DNA from 3 places in the Carnobacterium pleistocenium FTR1 genome. Region 3 is predicted to be linked to each of the others. Evidence: predicted binding sites of a transcription regulator. Region 3 holds the regulator's gene; each other region holds the start of a gene.

Region 1 (6,126 bases), 350 kb from region 3:
CGAGCGTGCTGGACAAGCTTTTGAATTAGCACCAACTTATGTCTATTTAGCTAGTACAGATTCTAGCTATGTTACTGGTCAAGTGCTACATGTTAATGGCGGAGTAGTTATCAATGGCTAAAAAACAGTTCTAAACTAGTATTAATTTGCAACTAAATGCACTTTAAAACCTAAGTTAAGTCGTTTATTTTGAAAACTCTTTTTTCATTTGTTACAGTTTATATACAGCAATAAAGTTAGCCTTTTTTACTCTTTATTTAACTATTCATGGAGGAAATGGCTAAGGAAAAAGATGCTAATAAAAGGAGAGTGTTAGGTATGAGTAAAGTCGTTATCGGATCATTTTCAACTATACAAGAAACAACATCTTGTGTAGAGCAATTGATTGCAGAGAATCATCCTACTAGCAGTATAAAAATTGTTACGACCAATCAAGATCCTTCAGTAATCCACGAACAGACTGGTGTAGAAGTCGCTAAAGTTTCTAAAGAACAAGAGGATGAAAAAGCAAATTGGAAAAAATTCAAAGAATTATTTGTTGATACAGATAACAATTTAGCATTAGAAAATCATGGTATCGATCATTCCAGTGCTGCACAATACAATGAGTCATTGAAAAATGGAGCATACATTGTTCTTGCTGATGAAACTAATGAAGCCAATGAAACCAACAATCATTCAACTGCACCTGAAGGAGTTGTGGGTCAAGCTGGACAAGGTGTCCGTGAAATAAGAAATGCTTCTGAACCGACAGACAGTGAGACCTTTGCGAATGATGGTAGTGACCAATTAAACAATGCAGAAGTGCCAGTAGAAACTTATTTTTCTGAGCAAGAAAACTCAAATGAGAGTCTTAACGTTAAATCTGATCTAACGGATACGACTGTTCCTGAAACAATTGAGGAGGATAACGCCATGGAAGAATCTATTAGAGATGGAGAAAAGCCTAGATTGCAAGACAATCAAGATGACAACTCATCAAGTGGCCCGTTCAGCAAAGAACAAGATCGAAGAGATGACACTAGAGACGTGGTTAGTCCTCCAATCGATCCATTAAAACATCAAGAGTACAACCCTAATGACAATCCATTACAAGGTACACCTCCTAGCGGACCAGTATCAAATAATGAACCAAGTGGCCCTAGTTCACCTAACCAGGAAGAACTAGATTTACCAAATTTTGATGGCAGTACACTGTCAGGTCAACCAAGAAATGATCCAAAAAGAGACTTCCCGAATTAATAAAGAACTGTAAAAAGCGACACAGACTTAGGTCTATGTCGCTTTTTTTAGATTTCGCTAAATTCTATTTCCTGAACATATGTTTGTCTCTGGTTTATGTTATAATAGTGGAACTGAAGTAGGAGTGTGAGGCTATGATATATGAACCAAATAGTAAAAAAAACTCTTCAACATCAGCGTTGCCTAAAATCACAAAAATTGAAGCGCAAAAAAGAAAAGGACGCTACAATATTTATTTAGATGAAGAGTATGCTTTTCCTGTTGATGAAACTATTTTAATTAAACATATTTTGCATAAAGGAATGGAAATTTCAAACACCTATCGCCAAGAATTAGAAATTGAAGATGGGTACCGTAAAGCTTATGTAAGATCACTCGTTTATTTAAATTATTCGATGCGCTCAATAAAAGAAATCAAAGATGATTTGGTCGCCCATGAATTTACTCGTGAGACAGCTGATCAAGTTGTTGAACAATTAAAAGAACAAGGCTATTTAAATGATTTGATGTACGCTGAAAGTTATACAAGAACCGCTGCAAATGTTAGCGGAAAGGGGCCTTACGTGATAAAAAGAGAATTGAAAAAACGTGGAGTTAATGAAGAAATAATTGAAGAAGCCATGGAGCAATACCCATTTGATCAAATGGTTGAAAATGGTGTGGCGCTAGCTGAAAAAGTGATGCGACGTTCTACACGACAATCATCTAGAGAAACGAGCAATAAAATCCGCCAAAATTTGATGCAAAAGGGCTTTCAATCTGATGTAATCACTCAAGTACTTGAACAAATCACCACAGAAAAAGAAGACGATGATGAATACAGTGCACTAAAAGTGCAAGGCGATAAAATTTGGCGTAAGCAATCCAAATTAAAAGGCGCTAAAAAGATTCAAAAGGTTAAAAGTGGGCTATTCCAAAAAGGTTTTGCGGGTGAGTTGATCACGCAATTCATTAATGAAAAAGAAATGGAAGACGAAGAAGAATGACACAGATAGAATCAAATTTAGACGAACAAAAGCAGCCGTTGGTTTTTAGTATACCTATGTGGCCCCAAGAAAAAATTGAACGATTTAGAGAAACACTTTTAAGCTGGTATGATCTAGAAAAACGAGAATTGCCTTGGCGAAAAAATAATGATCCGTATCGTATTTGGGTATCTGAGATTATGTTGCAACAAACAAGGGTAGACACGGTCATTCCATTTTACTTGAATTTCATGAGAAGTTTTCCAACAATCGAAGCTTTGGCACAGGCAAATGAAGATTTATTGCTAAAGGCTTGGGAGGGTTTAGGGTATTATTCGCGCGTGCGCAATATGCAAACGGCAGCGCAGCAAATCATGGAGAATTATGATGGGAAAATGCCAACTGATCCTAAAGAAATCAGCAAATTAAAAGGCATCGGTCCTTATACAACCGGAGCAATCGCTAGTATGGCGTTTGGTCTGCCAGAACCAGCTGTTGATGGAAATGTGATGCGAGTCTTAAGCCGTTTATTTGAAATTGATGCCGATATTGCAAAACCCGGAAATCGTAAGATTTTTGAGGGTATCATGAGAGAACTGATCGATCCATATAAACCAGGAGATTTTAACCAAGCTTTTATGGATTTAGGCTCAAGCCTCTGTACGCCTAAAAATTACCATCCAGAGTTAAGCCCTATTAAAGAATTTAATCAATCGTATCAAAATGGCACCTGGGAGAAATATCCGGTAAAAAGTAAAAAGAAGAAGGCTAAACCGGTTTATTATGTTGGTACTATTATCAAAAATGCTAATGGCGCTTTCTTGCTAGAAAAGCGTCCAACTAATGGTTTACTTGCTAATATGTGGACTTTTCCGTTGATTGAAAAAGAATTAGTGATTCAAGAAAAAGATAGTGCAAAAGAGGCCTTGATTCAGTCAGAGGATGAAGACCACGATGAGAAAGTTCTGACGAGAGTTATGGATGAACTTGAAAATAAGTATGGGATCAAACCTACTCTAATGGAAGCCCCATTTGATGAGGTCCAACATATTTTTAGTCATTTGAAATGGTATGTCGCTGTCTATTATGGCCAAATGGGATTAGAAGAACCAATAGCTATTCCTGAAAACTGTTACTGGGTACAACCATCAGACTTTGATCAATATGTATTTCCTGGTCCTCAAACTAAAATGTGGCAAAGTTATTTATCTAAATTTAAAAAATAGCCAAATGGCTAAGCAAAGTAAAAGTAAAAGCTCTTTTTTCAGATTCTACTGAAAAAAGAGCTTTTTTTTATTAATTTTGATTCGTCAAATCAATTCGGGTAAATTGCGTAGTTAATAAAAAGCATGTATTTCAAGAAATTTTTGAATAAGCGGGTTTGCTTGTGCAAATTAAAGATAGTACATGAAGTATGGAAATCATAATCTTCCAGAAATTTAAAATAATCAATTCGCCTAACTTATCAGTACTGGGTAGTATAGATAAGATAAATCAAAATATAGATTGAAAAAATAGTTTTTTTAACTTGTTTTTTTTATTATTTATTTGGTTTTATACTCTAAAGATTAAGAGTTGTGATATAATAAATACGAGTCGAGTGTTCATTCACTCTCTGGTTTATTATTTGCTGATTTCTTGCAATTTCTATGCGAGAAAAGAAAGTTGGGTTAGAGATGCATATTCCAAAAGAAGGAGAATACATCACGATCCAAAGCTATAAACATGATGGCAGCTTGCATCGTACTTGGAGAGATACAATGGTACTTAAGACAAGTGATCAATCGTTAATAGGAGTAAATGATCATACTCTTGTAACGGAATCGGATGGTCGAAGATGGCTAACTCGAGAACCAGCGATCGTTTACTTTCATAAGCATTATTGGTTCAATATCATTGCAATGATAAGAGATAATGGTGTTTCTTACTATTGTAATCTCGCTTCACCTTTTGCACTAGATGAAGAAGGTTTGAAGTATATAGATTACGACCTAGATATCAAAGTCTTTCCAGATGGCGAAAAGCGTTTATTGGATGTAGATGAGTATGAAGATCATAGCAAAAAGTGGAATTATCCTGATGATATTGACCATATTTTAAAAGAAAATGTGAAAATTCTAGTGGATTGGATCAATGAAGAAAAAGGTCCCTTTTCACAAGATTATGTTGACTTATGGTATAAACGCTATCAACAGTTATCACATAAGTAATGAGCTTCTGCTGGATAGGATGAAAGTCAGTTCTCCAGGATAGATATAACAATAGTAAAGAGGTTCCAAAATATTGGGACCTCTTTACTATTGTCATGAAAAAAACTGGTGAGTTTTAGCGAATGTATGGTAAAATAATTAAGGATTGAATAACAAACGAAATCATTTGAGTGAAAAATGATTATTAGTCTGAGGAGTGAGAAAGTTGTCGAAAAAAAGCGGATTTGCTGTTTTTCTGCTAGTTATTTTAGCTGTAGGAGTTGTCTTTTTTGGTATGAGTTACTCGAAAAAACAGCAACAAGAGTTAGTAACAGTTGCAGAACAAACGGATCAAAATGATGAAGTAGAAACCAAAGAAGATGCTTCTCAAAAAATTGCTAGTTATGAAGAAAGTCGTGGAGACTTATCAGTACTAGACTATCTAAAGTACGTCAGTTCTCTGAAAGAAGAAATTTCCATTAGTTTTTATGGGGATATAGCACCAAAAGAATCATGGATCTCTACAACAGAACAATACATAAATAAACAAGTAGCCGGTTCAATGAAGAGCAATCATTTAGCTTACCCGGACTATAATTCTTATCAATTGATAAGTGAAAATAAAGTAATAGAATTAGCAGCAACGGATCCAGATGTTGTGTTTTTTCAATTAACGCCTTATGCTGATCAAGAACTGGATATTAGTTTAGAGGATTCAGGTAAGTATATAGCTCAGAATTACGCTGCAATCAAAGATGTTTTGCCTGAAGTGTTGGTTGTCTTTGTAACACCTAATCCTAGTAGTAGTGAAAAGGGTAATAATAACTCGAGAACACTTGATTACACGTCTTATTTAAATGAAATGGTATCGACAGTTGAAAAGAATGAATGGCTTGTTTTTGATCTTCATAAAAGCTACCTAGAAAAACTGGAAACAGATGGTTTAGAATTAGTAAATACCTTAACTGAAAATGGTAAATCGTTGAATGGGGAAGGAACAGCAATTTACAGTACCTCATTTGAAGAAGCCTTAAATCAAAAAGTTGATACAACGAGTGGACTTTAAGAATGAAAAAAAACAGTTGAGCAAAAATTGCTCAACTGTTTTTTTGTTTATATAATTTTTAGTATTGATAAATTCCATTCAATTACTGATCTGAATTTTTTTCTTTATTGTTCGATGTGCTCAATATTCGAAATTTCAGTATCCTGATTCCAATCATTTCCTTTGAAACTGCTAACTAAAATATTCAAATGCTCCAAGTGTTCTTCATATTTCAAAATACTAGACATAATATGGATGACTGCATTGCTTTGTCCATAATCATCATGCATATATTCTTCTAAACTAGCTTCATCAAAGAACGACTGCATAAATTCTTTTCTAAGCGGGGCTTTATAAGCAATGAAGTTTACACTATCTGGTGAAACACGCCCATTGAACTTCAACAAAATTTGTTCATGAGCTGTAAGTAAAGTCTCAAGACGTTCACGGATCAAAATGCGCAGTTCTTTCGGGAAATGGTTAAATGAATTTTCATATTTATGAAAAGTATAAGATAAATCATAAGCTTCTTTTGCAGTTTCAATAATTTTCCGATAAACAACCACTTTCCGCATTTTTTGAACGCGATCTTTTTTCTTGGTGACCATTCCTTCATCTCTAAATAATGACAAGTAGACATCCATTCGATTTAGTTCAGATTTGATCCATTTTAAGTCTTTTTTTA
Region 2 (6,126 bases), 260 kb from region 3:
CTGACTTTTCAGCCCGTAAATATGGAGCACATGGAACGTCACATAAATACGTTTCTGAACGTGCTGCTGAATTATTAGGCAAACCCCTTGAAGAAACTAAAATTATCACGTGTCATTTGGGTAATGGCGGATCTATTACCGCTGTTAAAGGTGGAAAATCGATTGATACATCAATGGGATTCACTCCTTTAGCTGGTATTACAATGGGTACTCGTACTGGAGACATCGACGCATCAATATTGCCTTTCTTAATGAACAAATTAAACATTACAGATATTAATGATATGATCTACATTTTAAATAATAAATCTGGTTTGTTAGGTCTTTCTCATATTTCAAGTGACATGCGTGATGTTGAAGAAGCTGCAGAAAAAGGAAATGAAGATGCTCAAACTGCGTTAGATATTTTCTATAATCGTGTTAAAAAATATATTGGACAATATTTTGCTATCCTAAATGGTGCAGATGCAATTGTATTCACTGCTGGAATTGGAGAAAATTCTCCAGAAACTCGCCAAATTATTATTGATGGCATGAACTGGTTTGGTGCTGAAATTGATGCTGAGGCAAATAACGTTCGTGGTAAAGAGCGTATTATTTCTACTCCAGAATCAAAAGTTAAAGTATTATTGATTCCAACGGATGAAGAAATTATGATCGCTCGTGATGTTGAAAGATTGCGCGCATAATTAAAAGATAAAAAAAACAACCAATAGTTGGTTGTTTTTTTTGTCTTTTAATGAATGTTAATCTCTTTTATTTTCTAAATCTGTCCGTACAATCAAAACATCACAATTAGCATGTCGGATAACATACTCTGAGACGGAACCAATGAAAATACGCTCAACAGCATTCAAACCAGTTGCTCCTAACAAAATCAAATCAATCTTTTGATCTTCAGGAATTTGTTTTGCAATGATTACTTTTGGAGAACCGTATTCAATAGAATAAATAACATCTTGAACACGATGGTTTTTTGCATAACGTACATATTCTTCTAAGGTGTTTTTGGCTTGTTCACTTGCTTTGTCAGCCATAGCGCCATCGAAGGTAGAAATACTTTGAAATGCTCGAGTATCAATAACATGTGTAAGAACTAACGTAGCAGAATTACGAACTGCAACTTGTACAGCTTTTTTAAATGCTAATTCAGCTTCAGCTGAACCATCCACAGCAACTAAGATTCGATTATATTGTTGTAACATATACATCCACTCCATTCCTTATAGTTATAAAAATGAATAAATTCTTTCTAGACTTATTGTACTCCAAATGTATCCACTTTCATAGAAATATGAAAAAGAGAATGCTTTAATTTTTAAAGATTGGCTATTCATAATTTCATATTCGTCTGTTTAAGCTAAAGATAAAGAAAAGTAACGTAAGCATAACAAAGAGTAAAATGGCAAAAGCCAACCAAGTTGGATGAAAAAAAATGAGTATCAGAGAACCAAGTCCACCAATAAAGAAAAGAAAACCGTATATTTTGAAGAATGTATCTGCTTTTATTGGATTTTCTTTGTTAACGTTTGTTAGAAGTGCCATAGCTTTTCCAGTATAAAAAAAGTATGCTGTATAAAGCAATAGGAGTGAGAAAATAAAAAATAACACAGATAAAAGCATAATGAAACCTTCTTTCAATAAGATATGAGTAAACTAAGCATACCATATATTTTTATGAATTTAAGTAGAAATTCCCGCAAAGATTGTAAAAGAAAAAAGCCATTCAATTAAGAATGACTTTAAAAGTTTTAAACTTTTTAATGAGAAATCCGATGATGCCGTTGATATGCTCAGTTAGTCTTGAACCCGCAAGAAGCAGGTGGGCTCCGCTGTCAATCTTCTAACTACCAAGTGAAAAGGCATGTTATCCGATTGAACCAGTTTGGATCCCAAGGTAATATTAATTGTTCGGTCAACACATGTTGAACAAAACGAGCATCTCAGAAATCTTATACTTATAGTAGCATAGGTAGGTGTTATTGTCAATTATTTGCCTGTTAATCTATTTTAACTAAAGTCTACTAAATCAATGAAGAAAGCGGTTAATGCATTGTTTATCTACTTTTTTTTGAATTAATAAATTCATATTGTTTTGCTAAAGTATCTTCATATTTCCCGGTATGATTTGGAGTATAATAAGAAGCTTTTTTCAATCTATCAGGTAAATATTGCTGATTTACCCATGCACCCGGATAGCTATGTGGATAAAGATAGTCCACACCTCGTCCAAGTTTTTTTGCTCCGCTATAATGAGAGTCTCTTAAATGATCTGGTACATCGCCACTTTTTCCAGCACGCACATCTTGTAGAGCTGCATCAATCGCTACATAAGACGAATTTGATTTTGGAGATAGACATAAATCAACGACTACATTTGCTAAGGGAATTCTAGCCTCTGGAAGGCCAAGTTTTTCAGCTGCCTGGATGGCAGTGACAGTCCTAGAAGCGGCAGAAGGATTAGCTAGCCCGATATCTTCGTATGCTATAACCATTAAACGTCTTGATATAATTGGCAAATCGCCAGCTTCAATCAGTCTTGCGAGATAATGCATGGCGGCATTTACATCACTGCCACGGATTGATTTCTGTAAAGCTGAAATTACATCGTAATGAGCATCGCCATCTTTATCATGTGTTAAAGCTTTTCTTTGGATACATTCTTCTGCAATATTTAAAGTGATGTTTATCGTACCTTGTTCATCTGGATCTGTTGATTTGATTGCCAGTTCTAATCCATTTAACGAACTTCTCAAATCTCCATTTGTAGCTCTAGAAAAGTGTAGTAAAGCTTCATCTGTAATAACGACTTTTTCTTTTCCAAAACCTTTTTCTGAATCATTTACGGCATTCCACAAAGCACTTTGAATATCTTCATTAGAAAGAGGTTTAAGTTCGAAAATCTGAGTTCTGCTTCTGATGGCGGGATTGATCGTAATATATGGATTTTCTGTAGTGGCTCCAATTAAAATAATACGTCCGTTTTCTAGGTGAGGCAATAAAAAATCTTGTTTAGGTTTATCTAAGCGATGAACTTCATCTAAAAGTAAAATAACAGTACCGCTCATTTTAGCTTCTTCTACAACGATTTGTAGATCTTTTTTGGTGTCACTGGCAGCGTTTAAGACTCTAAAAGCAAATTTTGTCGTTCCGGCAATTGCACTCGCAATACTTGTTTTACCAATCCCAGGAGGACCATATAAAATCATTGATGAGAGCATTTTTGCTTCTACCATACGCCGAATGATTTTTCCTTTTCCAACTAAGTGTTGTTGTCCTACAATATTATCAATATGAGTTGGCCTCATTCGATAAGCTAAAGGTTGATTCATAGAAAAATATCCTCCCACTAATGTTCTTGTAATCAGTATACCACTGTGATTAGCAGGATTCTACAAGAAAGAACGTTTGTTTGAGTTGTGATTAAGTTACTTTTAGGAAGCAAATTGAATTTTTGGTTTGGCTTTTCTCAGTTTATTTGCGATAATGTTTAAGAAGCCATTTATTATGATCAGAATGAATTGAACTTATTAATAGTAAAGTTAGCGAGAAAGGAACTTTTTAATGAATGAAAAAAATGAATCTGATTTTTTTGCCAGTCTTTTAACGACTATGAATAAAAATTATTCCAATATTTTTTCAAAAACAGTTAAAGTTATGCTAGAAAATAAAGAAAAAGAAGCAGAAATTTCTCCTGAGAAAAATCCAAATGAAAGAATAGCCATAAGAACTTATTTAAAAGAGCACAAAATTCTTAAACAAGCTAAACAAGAAGCAGAAAGCATCTTGGCGGTTACGCTTCAGCAGTCAGAAAAAATGTATCAAGAAGTCCAACAAGATATCGAACTGGTTAAACGCGAAGTTGAATTAAAAAAAAGAAATACTCTTGAACAATGTGAGAAAGAACGAATTGAAGCGAAGGAATTTATTCAACAAGCTGAACAAGAGGCTGAAATTGTAATGAGTTTAGCTAGTTTAAAATCTAAGCAAGTTGAAGAAGAACTGTCATTAAAAAGAGTAGCTTATCAACAAGAAGTAGATAGTGAGTTAGAGAAATTAGTAAAAGAAAAAGAACAGTTTGGGCAATACCAACAACAAGTACAAGAATCAATTGAAAGAAAAGAAAAAGACTTCTTTTTTGAAAATCGAAAAAAAGCCGAACAAGAGCAAATGGAAAAAGAAAGAGCGCAAAATAAAATAGATTATTTGAAAGCATTGAACACTAAACGGAAAATATCTTCTTATCGAATTGGATTAGCTATTTTTGGATGTACAGTCGTATGGAGTTTATTATTAGTTGTGTTTAGGCAGTTCACATTAGTAGTTTCTTTTATTAGCTTATGCTTATTATTTATCATAGCTTGTTTAGCTTTTGCCTTAATTTACATCAACTTGGTTGGTGGAAAAAGCGAACAAAAGATTAAGCAAGTCGGTTTTCAAAATGCATCATTGCTTGATAAAAATAAAGAACTAATTGAAACGATAGAAAATCTCGAAAAAGACACCAAAAAACTGATTGAAGAAAAAATTGAATTTGAAAGAACAGAACGCTACTCACAAGATAATATTGAGTTTTTAAAAATTATACAGGCAGATTTGAAACAATCTGAAATGTATCGTAGAGTACTAGAGTCAGAGAATACGGCTTTAAGGAAATATTTAATTAGTGAAGAAACAATTGACTAAAAGAGTTATAATAGGCTTCAGAAAAAGGATTTTTTTGCAGGAGGAACGTTAAAGCATGACTAAATCATCATTTGAGCAAGTTCAAGAATTTCATGAAGTATTTGGTAAGGCGATAAAAAAAAGACCCCAGGCTTTAACGTCAGAAGAAGCTGTTAATCGGGCAAATTTTACAACTGAAGAATTAGTAGAATTTCTTTATGCTAGCGTAAAAGGGGATATTCCAAAATTTGATGCTTTAGTTTTAGAATGGCAGAAAGCTACTGAGGAAGCTATAAATAGAATAAAAGTGCAGCAAAAAGAAGTGCATAGTCCGTTGATTGGGCAAGTAGATGCGTTGACGGATGCAAATTATTTTAATTATGGTTCTTTTGTTCTCCTAGGTATTGATCCGGAGCCTATCTTCTCCATTGTGCATCAAGCAAATATGGGGAAAGTTTTTGCTGATGGCAAACCGCGTCACAGAAAAACAGATGGGAAAGTAATGAAACCAGCTAATTGGGAAACGGATTTTGCTCCTGAACCAAAAATTCGAGCAGAAATTGAGCGACAAATAAATCGAGCAGATGAGGGAATAGTATAAATGAAGACAGTTAAACAAATGATAAAAGAAACAAATACAAACGCAGCTTTTTATCAAGCGGTTTTTGGAATTGAAAAAGAAGGATTAAGAGTAAAGTCAAATGGACAGCTTGCGTTAACGGATCACCCACATGAATTTGGGAATAGAAATTTTCATCCATATATTCAAACAGATTTCAGTGAGTCGCAATTAGAATTAATCAGTCCTCCCTTAGCATCGGTCCAAGGAAGTTACAATTGGTTGGCAGCATTGCATGACGTTGCTCTTCAAACAATTCCTCTTGATGAATCAATATGGCCAATGAGCATGCCAATGGTTCTTCCAGATGAATCAATCATTCCTATTGCAAAGTTAGATAATCAAAAAGATGTTAAGTATAGAGAAACTTTGACTCACAAATACGGTAAAAAAAAGCAAATGATTAGCGGGTTACATTACAATTTTGAATTAGATGAGCAGCTGATTTCACGATTATTTGAAAGCCAAACAGATTATCCAGACAAAAATGTATTTAAATCGATGCTTTATTTGAAGCTAACAAAAAATTTCTTGCGCTATCGTTGGCTCTTAACCTACTTATTGGGAGCTTCTCCGATAGTAGATGATTCTTTTTTTACAGATCAAGAAATTCCGAAAAACTATGTTCGAAGTATTCGCAGCAGTCATTACGGATATGTCAATCGGCCAGATGTTTCTGTTTCATTCAATTCAATTGAAGAGTATGTTCACAGCTTAAAAAATATGGTAGAAAAAGGTCTTTTATCAGAAGAAAAAGAATTTTACTCAGCTGTTCGTTTTCGTGGAACGGATAAAGCAGAAAAATTATTAACTCAAGGCATTTCTTATCTTGAATTACGTGG
Region 3 (6,126 bases):
TAGTAGCACCGCACAGAACCTGGATTGATCCTGTTTACCTAGCTATAGCGGCTAGCCCTAAACCCTTTACTTTTATGGCAAAAAAAGAATTGTTCCAGAATCCTATCTTAAGTTGGATCATTAGACATGCCAACGCCTTTCCAGTGGATCGCGCTAATCCAGGGCCTAGCGCTATTAAAACACCTGTTAAAATCCTGAAGAACGGAAATTTGAGTCTTATGATTTTCCCAACTGGAACAAGGCATTCTGACGAAATAAAAGGAGGAGCAGCTACGATTGCTAAATTAAGCGGTGTTCCAATCATTCCTGCAGTCTATCAAGGACCTATAACTTTAGCTGGAATTTTAAAACGACAGAAAGTAACCATTCGTTTTGGAGATCCAATCAACATAGATCCTAAAATTAAACTTTCAAAAGAAAATTTAAAAATGATCGACGAACAAATGCAACAAGCTTTTGATCAATTGGATATAGAAATTGACCCTTCATTTAAATACGATCGTACAAAATAATAAAAAGAGCGAAAAGTCGTTAATGACTTTTCGCTTTTTTCATTATTGATTGATTGAGACAACTTTCCAAAAATTTATTATGTCATTTGGCTATTCTCTTCAAAATTCTTGTCTTCTCTACCAACTATCTTTATCACGTTTACTTTTAAGGTACTCTTTTGAGTTTTACCAATTATGTTTAAAGCCGCTCGCAAATCTTTCACTTTCTCCTACAGCTTAGTAATTTACACCAAGAGGGGCTTTAGTGAAGAAATTAAGGGTTGAATCAAAGCAACTAAGTTTTCTTTTAATGACTAACCTTACAACCAAAACAAAAAATACCATACCTTTATTAACAAACTTCACTTTTTTGCTGCCCCTTATTTACCCTTATTTAATCAAAAGGTGCGCACAGATAATTATCTGTGCGCACCTTTTGATTTTCATAGGCCAGTGTATGCGACTATTTCTTTTTACTTGTTTTTGTTGTCTTGGTTGTTTGTGTTTTCATTGATGACATCATTTGTTTAATTTTCTTTTCTGATGGTTTTTGTCCCATTTGCATCATTAACATACGCAACATGTTTTCATCAACAGGTGGATTTTTTTTGAAATAATCCATCATGTATCTTCTAGCGATAAAGAATCCACCGACAGCTCCACCAACCAAAGCTAATATAATTAAAAAAATAGCAAGACCTAAATTCATTTTTATTCACTCCTTTCAAACCTCTCAAGACTTAATTGTACTAAATAATAGTATAAAAATAAACTAAAATTCTATTTCTTTCGTTAAAAAGACATATTTCACCAAAAAATATCCAAAAGAAAGCCCTGCAAGTGTGAAGTTCAACTTACAGGGCCTAATATTATAAGTTATTAAATGTTTTCACAACATTTTCTACTGTGAAACCATAATTTTTAATAACAGTATCTCCAGGTGCACTTGCACCATACTTATCGATACCAACTGAAGCTCCGTCTAGGCCGACATAACGTTCCCAACCAAATGTAGCACCCATTTCAATAGATACACGTTTACGAACTTCATTTGGTAAAACACTTTCTTTATAAGCTGAATCTTGTTTTTCAAATAAGTCAAAACTTGGGACAGAAACAACTGAAACATCTTGTCCACTTTCTTTCAAAGCTTTTTGAGCTTCAATAGCTAAAGCTACTTCTGAACCAGATGCCAATAAAATACCTTCTGGTTTTTCACCAGTTTGAGCTGAAATGACATAAGCTCCTTTAGCAACATTCGTACGAGCTCCTGTTTTAGTCCCAGGTAATACAGGTAAATTTTGACGAGATAAGACTAACATTGTTGGGTGATCTGTCGACGTTAGAGCCAATTCCCAAGCAGCAACAACTTCATTTCCATCTGCTGGACGGATAATTGAAAGGTTAGGCATACCACGTAAGCTAGATAATTGCTCTATCGGTTCATGAGTAGGACCATCTTCTCCAACAGCAATTGAATCATGTGTGAACACGTATGTTGTCGGTAATTTAGAAATAGCTGCTAAACGAACAGCCGCACGCAAGTAATCAGTAAATACGAAGAATGTTCCACCATACGTTCTAGTACCACCATGTAAGACAATTCCGTTCATAGCAGCTGTCATACCAAACTCACGAACACCATACCATATATTTCTTCCGTCATATTGACCAGCTTGGAAATCTTTTTCATCTGATATCATTGTATTATTTGATGAAGACAAATCAGCAGAACCGCCCCATAAATAAGGAACTCTTTTTGCAATTGCATTTAGAGCTTGGCTGCTTGTAACACGAGAAGCTAATGCTTTATCTTCAACATCATAAGATGGCAAGTCAGCGTCCCAATTTGCTGGTAATTCATTACTTAGAGCTAATTCAAATTGTTCAGCTAATTCTGGATATTCAGCATGGTAATCTTCAAATGCTGTTTTCCATTCTTCTTCAGCTTTAGCACCTTTTTCTACCATTGTTTCTTTAAAACGATCCGCTACTTCAGTAGGAACGAAGAAGTCGACATTTTCCCATCCGTAAGCCTTTTTAGCAGCTGTAATTCCTTCTGCTCCAATTGGTGCACCATGGACTTTATGTGTTCCTGCGTTAGGAGCACCAAAACCAATAACTGTTTTAACTTCGATTAAAGTAGGTTTTTTTGTTTCAGCTTTTGCAGCTTTGATTGCTGCGTTGATTTCTTCTAAATCATTACCATCTTTGACAAGAATATGTTGCCAACCATAAGCTTCAAACCGTTGTCCAACATTTTCAGTAAATGCTTTAGATGTTGGTCCATCTAGAGAAATATCATTTGAATCATAAAGAACAATAAATTTTCCGAGCTCCAAATGAGCAGCTAAGCTTGCAGATTCGGCTGAAACACCTTCCATTAAATCACCATCTCCACATAGAGCATAGGTGTGATGATCAACGATGGTGTGGCCCTTTTTATTATAAGTGGCAGCTAAGTGAGCTTCTGCCATTGCCATCCCAACGCCATTTGCAATTCCTTGTCCTAAAGGACCAGTCGTTGCTTCTACCCCATCTGTATGATTTACTTCTGGATGTCCAGGAGTTTTACTATCCCATTGGCGGAATTGTTTTAAATCATCAATTTTCACGTCATATCCAGCTAAATGTAATAAACTGTAAAGTAACATTGAACCATGCCCAGCTGATAAAACAAAACGGTCACGGTCGAACCATTTCGCATTTTTTGGATTTACTTTTAATTGTTTTGTCCACAATGTGTAAGCCATTGGTGCAGCTCCCATAGGTAACCCTGGATGTCCCGAATTGGCTTTTTGTATACCATCCATACTTAGTGTTCTAATTGTAGCTACTGCTAATTGATCTGTGTTATCAAACAAAAAAATCATCCTTTCGATTTGAACTCTCTTTTAATACTCCTTTAGTTTACTATTATTCCAGATTAAGTGCAACGCTTTCACGAAACGATTGTTAACGATTGGGAGTATCTAATACTTATCACATTCAAGAACATTTATTTGTTCTTATCTGCCATGAAGGCCTTTTTCTTTTTGTATTTCTTTCAATTTTTCAGGAGTTACATCATTGCCCTCTTCATCAACTATTTTCACACCCTCAATTGTGTTTTTCATTCCACCTCTAAAAGCTTCAATATAAGCATCACGAAGTTTTTTTTGTTCGACTTGTTCTTGGATGGTTAAGCCTTTTGTTTTCGATTTATTAGCTAAAGCATTTATTCTTTCAATTTGTTCTTTTGGCAACATCTAATCACTCCAACATTATTTTTATTTTCTTGTTCAATTGTAACAAACTTCTTTAAAAAAAACATTCTTTTATCCTCTTTATCTACGAACGTTTGTTTGATTTGTTATACCATATATGGTAATCTTAAAATGATAAAAAAAGAAACGAGGTGTTTATATCTATTATGAGTAAAAATCCAGAATCAAGACAAGTCGAGGTCTTGCAATATATCTATAGTCAAGTTAAATTGAAGGGATACCCTCCAACTGTTAGAGAAATTGGAACTGCTGTCTCATTATCTTCAACCTCAACAGTACATGGGCATCTTTCTCGCTTAGAAAAAAATGGTTATATTCAACGAGACCCTAGTAAACCACGAGCAATTGAATTAACAGCATTAGGTTTAAGTAAATTAGGTATTGCGTTAGATAAAATTCCTTTATTAGGAACTGTAACAGCCGGCGAACCTATTTTAGCAGTAGAAGAAGCAACAGATTATTTCCCACTTCCACCAAATTTACAATTTGAAAATGAATCCCTATTTATGTTGACCATACGAGGAGAAAGTATGATCAACGCAGGTATTTTTGATGGCGATGAGGTTATTATTCGCAAGCAAGGCACAGCTAATAATGGCGATATTGTCATCGCTATGACTGTTGATGATGAAGCGACTTGTAAAAGATTTTATAAAGAAAAAGATCATTATCGATTACAACCTGAAAATGATACAATGAATCCTATCCTACTTAACGAAGTCAGCATTTTAGGTAAAGTCATTGGTTTATATCGTAGCCATATCCAATAACAAAAAACGAATGAATAGGAGCATACTCCTGTTCATTCGTTTTTTGTTTTTATTTTGGTGATTTAAAGAGTTTTATTACTGTAGCATTTTTTTTACGGGAGCAAATGTTTTCCTATGGATTGGGCATACCCCATGTTTTTCTAAGCCTTCTAAATGCACTTTAGTTCCATAACCGGCATTTTCAGAAAAACCGTATCCAGGATATACCTCGTCGTAGTCAGCCATCATTCTATCTCTTGTTACTTTGGCAATGATACTGGCCGCAGCGATAGACAAACTTTTGGCGTCTCCTTTAATAAAACTTTCTTGAGGTATACTGGTAGGCAAATGCATGGCGTCAATCAATAGCTGTTCAGGTTGTTGGGGCAACTGCTGAACGGCCTCGATCATTGCTAATTTAGTTGCCTGATATATATTTACTTCATCAACCACTTGGTGATTTTTTATACCAATACCAATAGCTATAGCTGATTCTTTTATTTGGTCGAATAATAATTCTCGTTTTGTACTAGATAATTGCTTAGAATCATTGATCCCTAACACAGCAAAATCAATTGGTAATATAACAGCAGCAGCCACAACTGGTCCAGCTAATGGCCCTCTTCCTACTTCATCAATTCCAGCAATGTATTGTGTTCCCTTTTCCCAAAAATAGTGCTCGATTTGGAGCATTTCTTGTTGTTTTTCAAGAATCAATTGCTGTTTTTTTAACTGATTTTCCCAAGTGTGATAAGCTTTTACCACGCCTTTACGTGAATCATTCATGATTTGAGCCAATCGTTCATCCGCCGGGTCAGTGATTGTTGTTAAAAGTTTTTTAATTGCCAAAATAGTTACTGGTTTTTCCACTCTTGTTCTCCTATTCTTTAGGTAAAGAAACCGGAGCAATATCTAATGTGAATCGTCCTGCTTTACCACTTCTAATTTCATAGATCAACATTTCTGCTGCGCGGCTGTAGTCTTCTCGAAAACCTCTTCGTTCACTAATCAGCATTAATAGTTCAGGTGTTCCTAATTCTAATTCTTCTTTAGTTAGAAGGAATCGTTTAGCAAATGTTTCTGGATAATAAGTTTTCATTATACCGATTCCATACATCGCAACTTCATCCATTTGTAAAATGGTATCTTTGATTGCACCTGTCAATGCTAATTTTTCGCCGACTGCTGGGTCTTCAAATTTTGGCCAAAGAATACCTGGGGTATCGAGTAATTCCAATTCTTTGCCTAGTTTTAGCCATTGTTGTGCTTTTGTCACTCCCGGTTTATTCCCTGTTATGGCAACATTTTTCTTTATAAAACGATTGATCAAGGTCGATTTCCCAACGTTAGGAATCCCAATGCTCATTGCTCGAATTGCACGAGGCTTAATACCTTTAGCAGCTCTTCGATCAAATTTAGGTTGCAAAAGTTCTTTTGCTTTTTCCATAAGTTGTTTCATGCCCTTACCTTCTTGCGCAACAATAGGGACCGCTGCTATTCCTTGCTCATTAAAATACGCTACCCATTTTTTTGTTTGAATAGGATCAGCTAAGTCACTTTTATTTAGAATAATGACTCTAGGTTTTTCACCGATTATTTCATCTAGTATTGGATTACGAC

What was found. Region 3 encodes LexA, which represses DNA repair genes until DNA is damaged. Its sites were predicted from a motif close to CNAACANNTGTTNG; they were not measured.
Region 1: the regulator LexA is predicted to act here: its motif matches at 1,315-1,328, upstream of recX (recombination regulator RecX).
Region 2: the regulator LexA is predicted to act here: its motif matches at 3,402-3,415, upstream of BP17_RS08655 (replication-associated recombination protein A).

Annotation. Positions count from the first base shown of each region.
Region 1 covers NZ_JQLQ01000002.1:1,153,446-1,159,571, forward strand. Annotated here, with positions in the region: gene BP17_RS05560 (SDR family oxidoreductase) at 1-121, shown strand, start outside; gene BP17_RS05565 (general stress protein) at 277-1,242, shown strand; gene recX (recombination regulator RecX) at 1,377-2,228, shown strand; gene mutY (A/G-specific adenine glycosylase) at 2,225-3,433, shown strand; gene ntdP (nucleoside tri-diphosphate phosphatase) at 3,884-4,417, shown strand; gene BP17_RS05585 (hypothetical protein) at 4,614-5,462, shown strand; gene BP17_RS05590 (FUSC family protein) at 5,567-6,126, opposite strand, start outside.
Region 2 covers NZ_JQLQ01000002.1:1,759,400-1,765,525, reverse strand. Annotated here, with positions in the region: gene BP17_RS08670 (acetate/propionate family kinase) at 1-689, shown strand, start outside; gene BP17_RS08665 (universal stress protein) at 747-1,205, opposite strand; gene BP17_RS13770 (hypothetical protein) at 1,436-1,561, shown strand; RNA gene ssrS (6S RNA) at 1,766-1,953, opposite strand; gene BP17_RS08655 (replication-associated recombination protein A) at 2,058-3,332, opposite strand; gene BP17_RS08650 (hypothetical protein) at 3,565-4,686, shown strand; gene BP17_RS08645 (pyrophosphohydrolase domain-containing protein) at 4,742-5,266, shown strand; gene gshAB (bifunctional glutamate--cysteine ligase GshA/glutathione synthetase GshB) at 5,267-6,126, shown strand, end outside.
Region 3 covers NZ_JQLQ01000002.1:1,503,465-1,509,590, forward strand. Annotated here, with positions in the region: gene BP17_RS07325 (lysophospholipid acyltransferase family protein) at 1-512, shown strand, start outside; gene BP17_RS07330 (YneF family protein) at 955-1,200, opposite strand; gene tkt (transketolase) at 1,361-3,364, opposite strand; gene BP17_RS07340 (DUF896 family protein) at 3,500-3,739, opposite strand; gene lexA (transcriptional repressor LexA) at 3,904-4,527, shown strand; gene BP17_RS07350 (ribonuclease HII) at 4,603-5,376, opposite strand; gene ylqF (ribosome biogenesis GTPase YlqF) at 5,387-6,126, opposite strand, start outside.